Regions from separate parts of the Streptomyces sp. NPDC058955 genome, predicted to be linked through region 4. Evidence: riboswitches for the same ligand, from Rfam matches in the RefSeq annotation. Region 4 holds a riboswitch; each other region holds the start of a gene.
The links. A riboswitch is a leader RNA that binds a small molecule or an ion and turns the genes downstream of it on or off. The one in region 4 is predicted to bind cyclic di-AMP.

Region 1 (2,160 bases), on a different contig from region 4:
TGGACGAGCCGTTCGCCGGGCAGCCCTCCGACCTGGACCTCCAGGCGCGCGAACTGGAGCGGCTGCGCGCCGTGATGACCGGGTTGCTCTCCGCGTACACCGGTCACGACGAGGAGCGGATCACCGCCGACACCGACCGCCCGACCGTCCTCGACGCGCCGGCCGCGCTCGCGTACGGCCTGGTCGACCACCTCGTCAGCGACCGCCGGACGGCCTCCGGCACGTCGGCCCGGTGAGGCCGCGATGGTCCCGGAGCTTCCACCGCTGCCCGCCCTGACGCGCGCCGAGGGGCAGTTCATCGACGCGTACCTCGAAGTCGTCGATCTCCTGGGGAAGATCAATCCATCCAGGACCTCGCATACCTATGGCGCCCTGCGCGCCGCACAGGCCCTGGTCAGCCGGGTGGAAGCGCTGCGCGAGGCTCTGACGCTCATGCATATGCGGGGCGAGAGCGAGGTCCACGCCGACACATTGGCGTGCGCGCTGCGGGTGTTGGACGGCGAGCGGCGCGCGGCGCGCGTCACCGTGCCCGGAACACGGGCCAGTTGACATTCCGACGTGTCGTGTCGAGCCCCGGACGGCCGACACGGGACGCAGAAACCGTAGCCCGTTCGGCGTAGTCGAGCGTTCGACAGGTGAAGCGGGCAAGTTGCGCAACCGATGTACGCATTTGGCGGAATAGGACATTCCGACGCTGGTACGGGGCTCGTCGGCCAAACCTACGACGATCACGAAACCCTCTTGTCCACCCGTATGGATCAGTCGTGAGGAGCCTCACATAACGCCGTTTCCGCTCGGTTTTCGACCTACTCGTGGGTCAAGATCCTCGACGACGACAAGCCCCCGCCACCCAGGCGGGGCGGTCCGGGCGGACGCCGAGTCCTGCCGCCGTCCCGGACGTCTGGTCGACAGGATTGGATCGGCAGGAGTGGAGGACCCGAGCAGTACGGGTCGATCGCGCCGGAATCACCGGCGCGGCCGTCCCTTGGGGTGAAGCCGCAGCCGCGGCCGGGCATCTTCGCCTGCCCGAACCCGACAGGTCATCCTTCACAGGCGGCTGACGAAGGGTTGCGCATGACTGCGCAGATGCATGTCCCGTCCCTGCTGTCCCGGGCGGGAGCCGTCTCGGCTCTCACCCTCGCCGCCGTCGGCGGCACGCTCCTCGCACCGGGAGCGGCACCTGAGGCCCAGGCAGCCACCACGCACGCGACGAAGGCACTCAGCGTCGCCGCGGCCAAGAAGGGCGCGCCCTACCGGTACGGCGCGGCGGGTCCCACCCGCTTCGACTGCTCCGGGCTCACGCTCTACGCGTACAAGAAGGCGGGCAAGTCGCTGCCCCGCACCGCGCAGCAGCAGTACAACAAGACCCGGCACATCTCCGCGTCCAGCCGACAGAAGGGCGACCTGGTCTTCTTCCACTCCGGCGGCCGGGTCTACCACGTGGGGATCTACGCCGGTAGCGGCAAGATTTGGCATTCGCCCAAGACCGGTTCCTGGGTGAAGCTCGACAAGATCTGGACCTCGAAGGTGTACTACGGGCGCGTGCGCTGACCCACCGGCGCCTGCGGACGTCCCCAGGGCTGCGGTGGCGCCGCCGCACCCCTCACCGCAGGCGCCACCGCCGCCCCATCGCGGCGCGGGGACACGCTTGCCGCCCCTGTCCCGCGGCCCATAGGCTCAGTCGCCTTTCCCCTTGGGGGGGAGGGCAACGGGGCGCGGCACATCACCCGGGGGCGGTCATGAACGACACCGAATCGGTACTCGGCCGGAAGGTCACGAAGCGCTACCCCCGCAGGGGCGCCCTCCAGTTGGTCCGCCTGCACGCGTCGGCGTCCTTCGCTTGTGCGGAATGCACACAGACGAAGACGGCACGGCTCGTCGCCCTGCGCGGCGACGGCCACATCTGCAACGCCTGCTACGGACAGATGAACGCGGAGACACCGGCTCCCCCGCTCGCGCCACCGGCATCCGCCGTCGCACCCCCGGCGTCCGACATCGCGCCACCGGCGGACCCGGTGGACCTCAGCCGGGTCGTCGTCGAGGAACCCGACGGATGGGCTCCTCACTCCGTCGTGAACACCGGCCTCACAGTGGAGTGGAAGTTCCACGTCCGCGCGGAGCACCTGCTGCACGGCACGTGCCCCGTCCCGGACGAGATGG
Region 2 (2,160 bases), on a different contig from region 4:
GGTCCAGGAGGAGGAAGAGGGCGGCGTCGCGCCCGAGTCCAACTGGACCGGCGGCACCTCCACGAGGGCCGCCGCCGACGCCCGGCCGGAGGCGACGGAGACCGCCGGGACGACCGCGCCGGCCACCGAGCGCGCCGACAAGGCGGAGCGGGCGGCCGAGAAGGCGGCGGGGACCACCACGGCCCCGGCCGCGCCCACCGCCCCCGCGAAGTCCGCCACCACCCCGGCGCCCACGACCCCGGCCCCCACGGGGACGGTCACGCCGCCGCCTGCGACCACCGCGCCCGGCGCCCCGGACGCCTCCACGGGCACCCCGGACGCCCCGGTCGCGTCCCCGGACGACTCGAAGGCGCCCGTGACGCCCACCACTCCGGTGACCCCCGGCGCGGACGGGTCTGACGTGTCGTCGGCCACACCCGGGACGGGCAAGCATCGGGGCGAGGCGGCACCGGAGGAATCCGACACAACGGACACCTCTCAGGATTCCGGTCGACATGCCGCAGCTGCGGACAAGGTCACCTCAACCCCCGTCAACTCGGGCGCAAGTGACGCGTACACCGTGCGGCCGGGTGACAGCCTGTCGGAGATCGCTCAGGCGAACGACCTCGCCGGCGGCTGGGACGCGCTCTATGACGCCAACCGCCAGACGGTCGGCGCCGATCCGGATCTCATCCTTCCTGGTCAGAGCCTTGAACTGACGGACCCCGCAGCGGAGAAGTGAGGTCGTTTCAGGGCTGTATGTCCGATTTTGGGAAAGTGAGACATGGGTCTCTTCGTCCCAACTGGCGTGTCACGTCCGCAAACTTTGCTTCCGTCAGCTCTCACCTGCGCAAACGAGGTCTGACGGAGTGCAAGTAAGGGCGATTTGTCCGTCGTAAGGCCCTTTGAACTTCGAGCACCTGTGTGTCTACGGTCGACACCGCTCGCCACCGCGGGCCCCGTCGACCGAAACGCCGAGTCCTGCCGTCGGCCGCCGGGAACTGTCGTCGCGAAAGCGCCGCAGGCAGGAGTGGGGGACCCAAGGTTTGCGCCGGTCCCGGCCGTTGAGACTGACGGCCGAACGGACCGGCTAGGGGTGAAGCCGCGTGCAAGGACACGCGGCCGGGCGAACTCTTCAAGCCCGAACCCGACAGCTCACCTCACAGGCGTCGGTGAAGAGGAAACTCCATGCTGTTCTCCGGCACGGGCAAGCGTCGTCGTCCCTCCAAGGCCACCCGCGTCGTCGCCCTCGTCGGCGTCACCGGCGCGGCCGTCGCCGCCCCGCTGATGGCCGCGGGCACCGCTTCCGCCGCCACCTCCTCCGAGTGGGACCGCGTCGCCCAGTGCGAGTCCGGCGGCAACTGGTCCATCAACACGGGCAACGGCTACTACGGCGGCCTGCAGTTCTCGGCCTCCACCTGGGCCGCGTACGGCGGCACCGCCTACGCCTCCACCGCCGACCAGGCCAGCAAGTCGCAGCAGATCGCCATCGCCGAGAAGGTCCTCGCGGGCCAGGGCAAGGGCGCCTGGCCGAGCTGCGGCGTCGGCCTCTCCTCCGCCTCCTACGACGGCGGCTCCGCCGAGGCCGCTCCGCAGCAGCAGAGCACCGAGCAGGCCGCCCCGCAGCAGAGCGCCCCCGAGCGCTCCACGGAGCGCCCCGCCACCCGCAGCGAGCAGCGCCAGGCCCCGGAGCGCGCCGCCCAGGCCGCCCCGCAGGCCGCCGCCAAGAAGACCGTCACCACCCCGACCGGCAAGAAGGTCAAGAAGGGCGACGGCGAGTACAAGGTCGTCGCCGGCGACACCCTCAGCAAGATCGCCGAGGCGCAGGGCGTCGAGGGCGGCTGGGCGAAGCTCTTCGAGCTCAACGAGGACGTCGTCGAGAACGCCGACCTGATCTACCCGGGCCAGCAGCTCCACCTGAAGTAAGGCCCGCGGTGGCGGTGAGTCCGGCGGCTCACCGGCACCCGACGACCCTCCCGCGGTGACCACCCCGGTCCCGAGCCCCCTTCCCCCGTGGCTCCGGACCGGGGTTCTGCCGTTACCGTCCAGTAGATTCCGGGTCTTTCGTCCCCTACTGGATGCTCTTGGGCCCTTTTTCGTCCCAGGGGACGGGCGGTCGGCTGGCCGGAGCGCCGGAGCCGGTTAGGCTCTTGTCGCAAGGCGAACGAGACCTTGCGACCA
Region 3 (2,160 bases), on a different contig from region 4:
CCGGGAGGCAGCCGAGCAGGAGGCGACGCTGGAGGGAGTGGCGCAGCGGCTCGAACGGGCCCTCACACGGGAGGGGACCCGGCGGGAGGGGCTGGACGCCTTCGAGGGGTTCACGACGGCGGTGCTCGCGGAGATCCCGCGCGAGGGCGAGCGCGTCCGCCTGGTGAACCGGGGGCATCCGCCGCCGCTGCTGCTGTACGGGGACGGGCGCCTGGAGGCGATCGAGCCGGCCGAGGCGGCGCTGCCGCTCGGGATGGGGGAGCTGTCGGTCTGGCCGGACCGGGCCGACGAGCGGTCGTACCCGCCGGGCGCGACGCTGCTCTTCTACACCGACGGGCTCTCGGAGGCGCGGGACCCGAGCGGCGTCTTCTACGATCCGGCGGACCGGCTCGCGGGGGCGGTCTTCCCCGGGCCGGAGGAGCTGCTCGACGCGCTCGTGGACGACGTGCGGCGGCACACCGGCGGGGGGTCGACCGACGACATGGCGCTGCTCGCGGTGAGCCGGCCGGCGGCCGGGGCCCCGGAGCGGCGGCGGACGATGCCGGTGGTGCCGCCCGGGCCGGCGGGTTGACGGGGACGGGCGGGACGGGCGGAACGGGCCGTCATCACGGTCCGTGGTCACGAGGTGTCACAGCGATAACAATTGACATAACGTCAGATTCTCGGGGTTTGCCGGGGCCTCACTGAAGGGGGGTCAACTCGGGCGAATCCCTGCCAATTCAATGAATGATCAAGAGGAACGGCTTGGAATCGGACCGCCGTGTCTATTAACGTTCGATAACGCAGCGCGGTCGTCCCAGCCGTCGCAAGAGGCGGCTCCGTGCGCACGTGCCGAATCCCGAAAGGGAACCGGGGAACCATCCCTTGGGGTGAATCGGGCCCCTCGCACCTCCCCCGTGCGAACACGCCCGTAGGAGACCTTCCTGCTCCGAACCCGTCAGCTAACCCGGTAGGCGAGAAGGAAGGAAAGGAGCGCGCCCCCGTGGCGTCCAACACCCCCGTACCCGGAGCCCCCTTCGACCCCTTCGGCGGCCCGGGTGCCGTCGGAGCGGACGACCCGGCCGGCGCAGCGTCGGGCACGTACGCGTACGACACCGCCTCCTTCACCCCCGCGCCCGGGGAGTGGAACCCGACCGAGGGCTCCCTGCGCGCCGAGAGCCGCGCCGGCGGCCGGCACCGGGTCGTGAAGCAGCGCTCCAACTTCGCCCGCTCCTCCACCGTCCTCGGCGTCGGCGTCATCGCCGCCGTCGGCGCGGGCGGCCTCGCCACCGCGCAGGAGAAGCCCCCGGTCGCGATCTCGCTCCCGGACCTCCCCGACCTGGGCCTCCCGGACGCCCACGACCTGCCCGGCGTCGGCTCGCTGCTGCCCGGCGGCGACGAGGAGACCGCCGAGGCGCAGGACTCCGCGCCGGTCGCCACGGGCGGCGCCGGCGCGAAGCCGCTCACCTCGATCACGTACACCGCCCCGGCCGACACCGACACCGCCGGCACCGCCGCCACCGGGGAGCGCACCGCCTCCGCCGCCGACGCCGGCGAGGCCCTGCGCGCCCGCATCCTCCAGCAGGCCGAACAGCAGCAGCAGGCCGCCGTCGACGCCGAGAAGCTGGCCGCCGAGAAGGCCGCCGCCGAGAAGGCCGCGGCGGACGCCGCCGCCCAGGCCGAGGCCGCCGCCAAGGCGGAGGCCGAGGCGAAGGCCAAGGCGGAGGCGGAAGCGGAGGCGAAGCGGCTCGCCGAGGAGAAGGCCGAGGCCGAGCGGATCGCCGCCGAGAAGGCGGAGGCCGAGCGGCTCGCCCAGCTGGCCGCCAGCTACTCGATGCCGCTCTCCTCGTACACGCTCACCTCCACCTACATGCAGTCCGGTTCGATGTGGTCCTCCGGCTACCACACGGGCCTCGACTTCGCCGCCCCCACCGGCACCCCGCTCAAGGCGGTGCACGGCGGCACCATCAAGTCGGCCACCTACTCCGGCTCGTACGGCTACCGGATCGTCCTGGAGCTGGAGGACGGCACCGAGATCTGGTACTGCCACCTCTCCTCCATGACCGTCGCCGCCGGCCAGACCGTCTCCACCGGCGAGACCATCGGTCGCGTCGGCGCCACCGGCAACGTCACCGGACCCCACCTCCACATGGAGGTCCACACCCCGGACGGCTCGGGCAT
Region 4 (2,160 bases):
CGCGCCCCGAATTCGAGCGGCGCTTCTTCCGTGACTCTATTGCAGCGCGCCGGAAATTCCGATGCCCCCTCGGAATTCGGCCGGTTCGCGGCAGCGGTCGTCACGGACACGGGGCGACGAAAAGGCCCCGGCTCGTGGGAGCCGGGGCCGATGCGATGCGAGGTGGCGGGTCAGAGGCTGACACCGCGGGCGCGGAGGTACGCGACGGGGTTGATGTCGGAGCCGTACTCGGCGGTGGTCCGGGCCTCGAAGTGGAGGTGCGGGCCGGTCGAGTTGCCGGTCGAGCCGGAGACGCCTATCTGCTGGCCGGGCTCGACGGACTGGCCGACGTAGACGCCGATGGACGACAGGTGGCCGTACTGGGTGTAGGTGCCGTCGTTCATCCGGATCACGATGTTGTTGCCGTACGCGCCGCCCCAGCCGGCCTCGACGACGGTGCCGGAGCCGACGGAGACGACCGAGCTGCCGTAGGCGGCGTGGAAGTCGACGCCGGAGTGGCTGCCGGAGGACCAGAGGGAGCCGCCGGTCTTGTAGCCGGTGGAGACGTACGAGCCGGCGACCGGGAGGTTGAAGGAGGCGAGCCGGCGGCGCTCGGCCTCGCGGGCGGCGCGCTCCTTGGCCTCGCGGATCTCCTTCGCGCGGGCCTCGGCCTTGCGCTTCGCCTCGGCGCGCGCCTTGGCCCGGGCCTCGGCCTCGGCGGCCTCCTGCTCCTGGGCGGCGGCCTGCGCGTTGATCTGGTCGGCGATGGACTCGTCGGCGATCACCTTCATGAGGCCGGTGTCCTCGGCGGAACGGTCGTCCGTGTCGGCGGCGAGCGCCGGAGAGGCGAGGGTGCCGACGACACCGGTGGTGGCGAGGGCGGCCACGCCGGCGATGCCGGCGCTGCGGCGAGCCAGTCGGCTCGCACCACGATGCTTCCCGGTGGCACGGGTGAACGCCAAGACGGTTCCTTTCCTTCCTTCTCGCCTACCGGGTTAGCTGACGGGTTCGGAGCAGGAAGGTCTCCTACGGGCCCCTCCGCGTGAGCGAAGGCGTCCGATTCACCCCAGGGACTGCGTGGGTCCCCGGCTCCCCAGGCTCGCGCCTGACGGGGACTCGGCGATGACTGTCCGGTGCCGCGGATGCGGCGCGTGCATCGGCCGGACAGCCGGATCGACGCTAGGCCGGACGGATGTCGATCGCCAAACAGACACGCTGATTTGTAAGACATGCCACAGGGCATACGATCATCCTTGCCGCGATATCGGACAAAGCGGAGGTCTCCGACGCTTCATCGCATCGGAGACCTCCGCCCGGGGCCGACGGGGCGTCAGCTCACCACGGTCACCTCGCCGATGCCGAGGGCCCGCACGGGCTCCTCGATCTGCGCGGCGTCGCCCACCAGGACGGTGACCAGCCGGTCCACCGGGAAGGCGCTGACGACGGCGGCCGTGGCCTCGACCGTGCCCGTCTCGGCCAGGCGCGCGTACAGCCGGGCCTGGTAGTCGTCGGGCAGGTGCTGCTCGACCTGGTCGGACAGGGTCGCCGCGACCGAGGCGGCCGTCTCGTACTTGAGCGGGGCCACGCCCACCAGGTTCTGCACCGCGATGTCCCGCTCGGCGTCGGTCAACCCGCCCTCGGCCAGCGTCCGGAGCACCTTCCACAGGTCGTCGAGGGCCGGGCCGGTGGTCGGGGTGTCGACCGAACCGCTGATGGCGAGCAGCGAGGCGCCGTGCCCCTCGCCGTCCGAGCGGAGCACCTGCCCGAAGGCGCGCACGCCGTACGTGTACCCCTTCTCCTCGCGCAGGACGGCGTCCAGACGGGACGTCAGGGTGCCGCCGAGGCAGTAGACGCCGAGGACCTGCGCGGCCCAGACGGCGTCGTGGCGGTCCGGCCCGATCCGGCCGATGAGCACCTGGGTCTGGACGGCCCCGGGGCGGTCGACGATGACGACCCGTCCGGTGTCGTCGGCGGTGATCGGCTGCATCGGGCGCGGCGTGGCCGGCTCGGCGGTCCAGCCGCCGAGCGTCTCGGCGAGGATCGCGTCCAGGTCGACGCCGGTGAGGTCGCCGACGACGACCGCGGTGGCGGCGGAGGGACGCAGGTGCGCGTCGTAGAAGGCGCGGACGGCGGCGGCGTCGATGGCCTCCACCGTCTCCTCGGTGCCCTGGCGCGGCCGGG

Region 1: another riboswitch for cyclic di-AMP. It lies ahead of ACFW1I_RS30885 (C40 family peptidase); the one in region 4 lies ahead of ACFW1I_RS18805 (M23 family metallopeptidase).
Region 2: another riboswitch for cyclic di-AMP. It lies ahead of ACFW1I_RS17955 (transglycosylase family protein); the one in region 4 lies ahead of ACFW1I_RS18805 (M23 family metallopeptidase).
Region 3: another riboswitch for cyclic di-AMP. It lies ahead of ACFW1I_RS34360 (M23 family metallopeptidase); the one in region 4 lies ahead of ACFW1I_RS18805 (M23 family metallopeptidase).

What each region holds. Positions count from the first base shown of each region.
Region 1 covers NZ_JBHYKM010000111.1:7,803-9,962, reverse strand. The annotation lists gene ACFW1I_RS30895 (ATP-dependent Clp protease proteolytic subunit) at 1-236, shown strand, start outside; gene ACFW1I_RS30890 (hypothetical protein) at 244-549, shown strand; cyclic di-AMP (ydaO/yuaA leader) riboswitch at 864-1,071, shown strand; gene ACFW1I_RS30885 (C40 family peptidase) at 1,075-1,551, shown strand; gene ACFW1I_RS30880 (hypothetical protein) at 1,740-2,160, shown strand, end outside.
Region 2 covers NZ_JBHYKM010000041.1:13,586-15,745, reverse strand. The annotation lists gene ACFW1I_RS17960 (transglycosylase family protein) at 1-721, shown strand, start outside; cyclic di-AMP (ydaO/yuaA leader) riboswitch at 986-1,163, shown strand; gene ACFW1I_RS17955 (transglycosylase family protein) at 1,168-1,905, shown strand.
Region 3 covers NZ_JBHYKM010000146.1:1,083-3,242, forward strand. The annotation lists gene ACFW1I_RS34355 (PP2C family protein-serine/threonine phosphatase) at 1-571, shown strand, start outside; cyclic di-AMP (ydaO/yuaA leader) riboswitch at 820-971, shown strand; gene ACFW1I_RS34360 (M23 family metallopeptidase) at 983-2,160, shown strand, end outside.
Region 4 covers NZ_JBHYKM010000044.1:37,368-39,527, reverse strand. The annotation lists gene ACFW1I_RS18805 (M23 family metallopeptidase) at 171-941, opposite strand; cyclic di-AMP (ydaO/yuaA leader) riboswitch at 949-1,111, opposite strand; gene ACFW1I_RS18800 (M16 family metallopeptidase) at 1,310-2,160, opposite strand, start outside.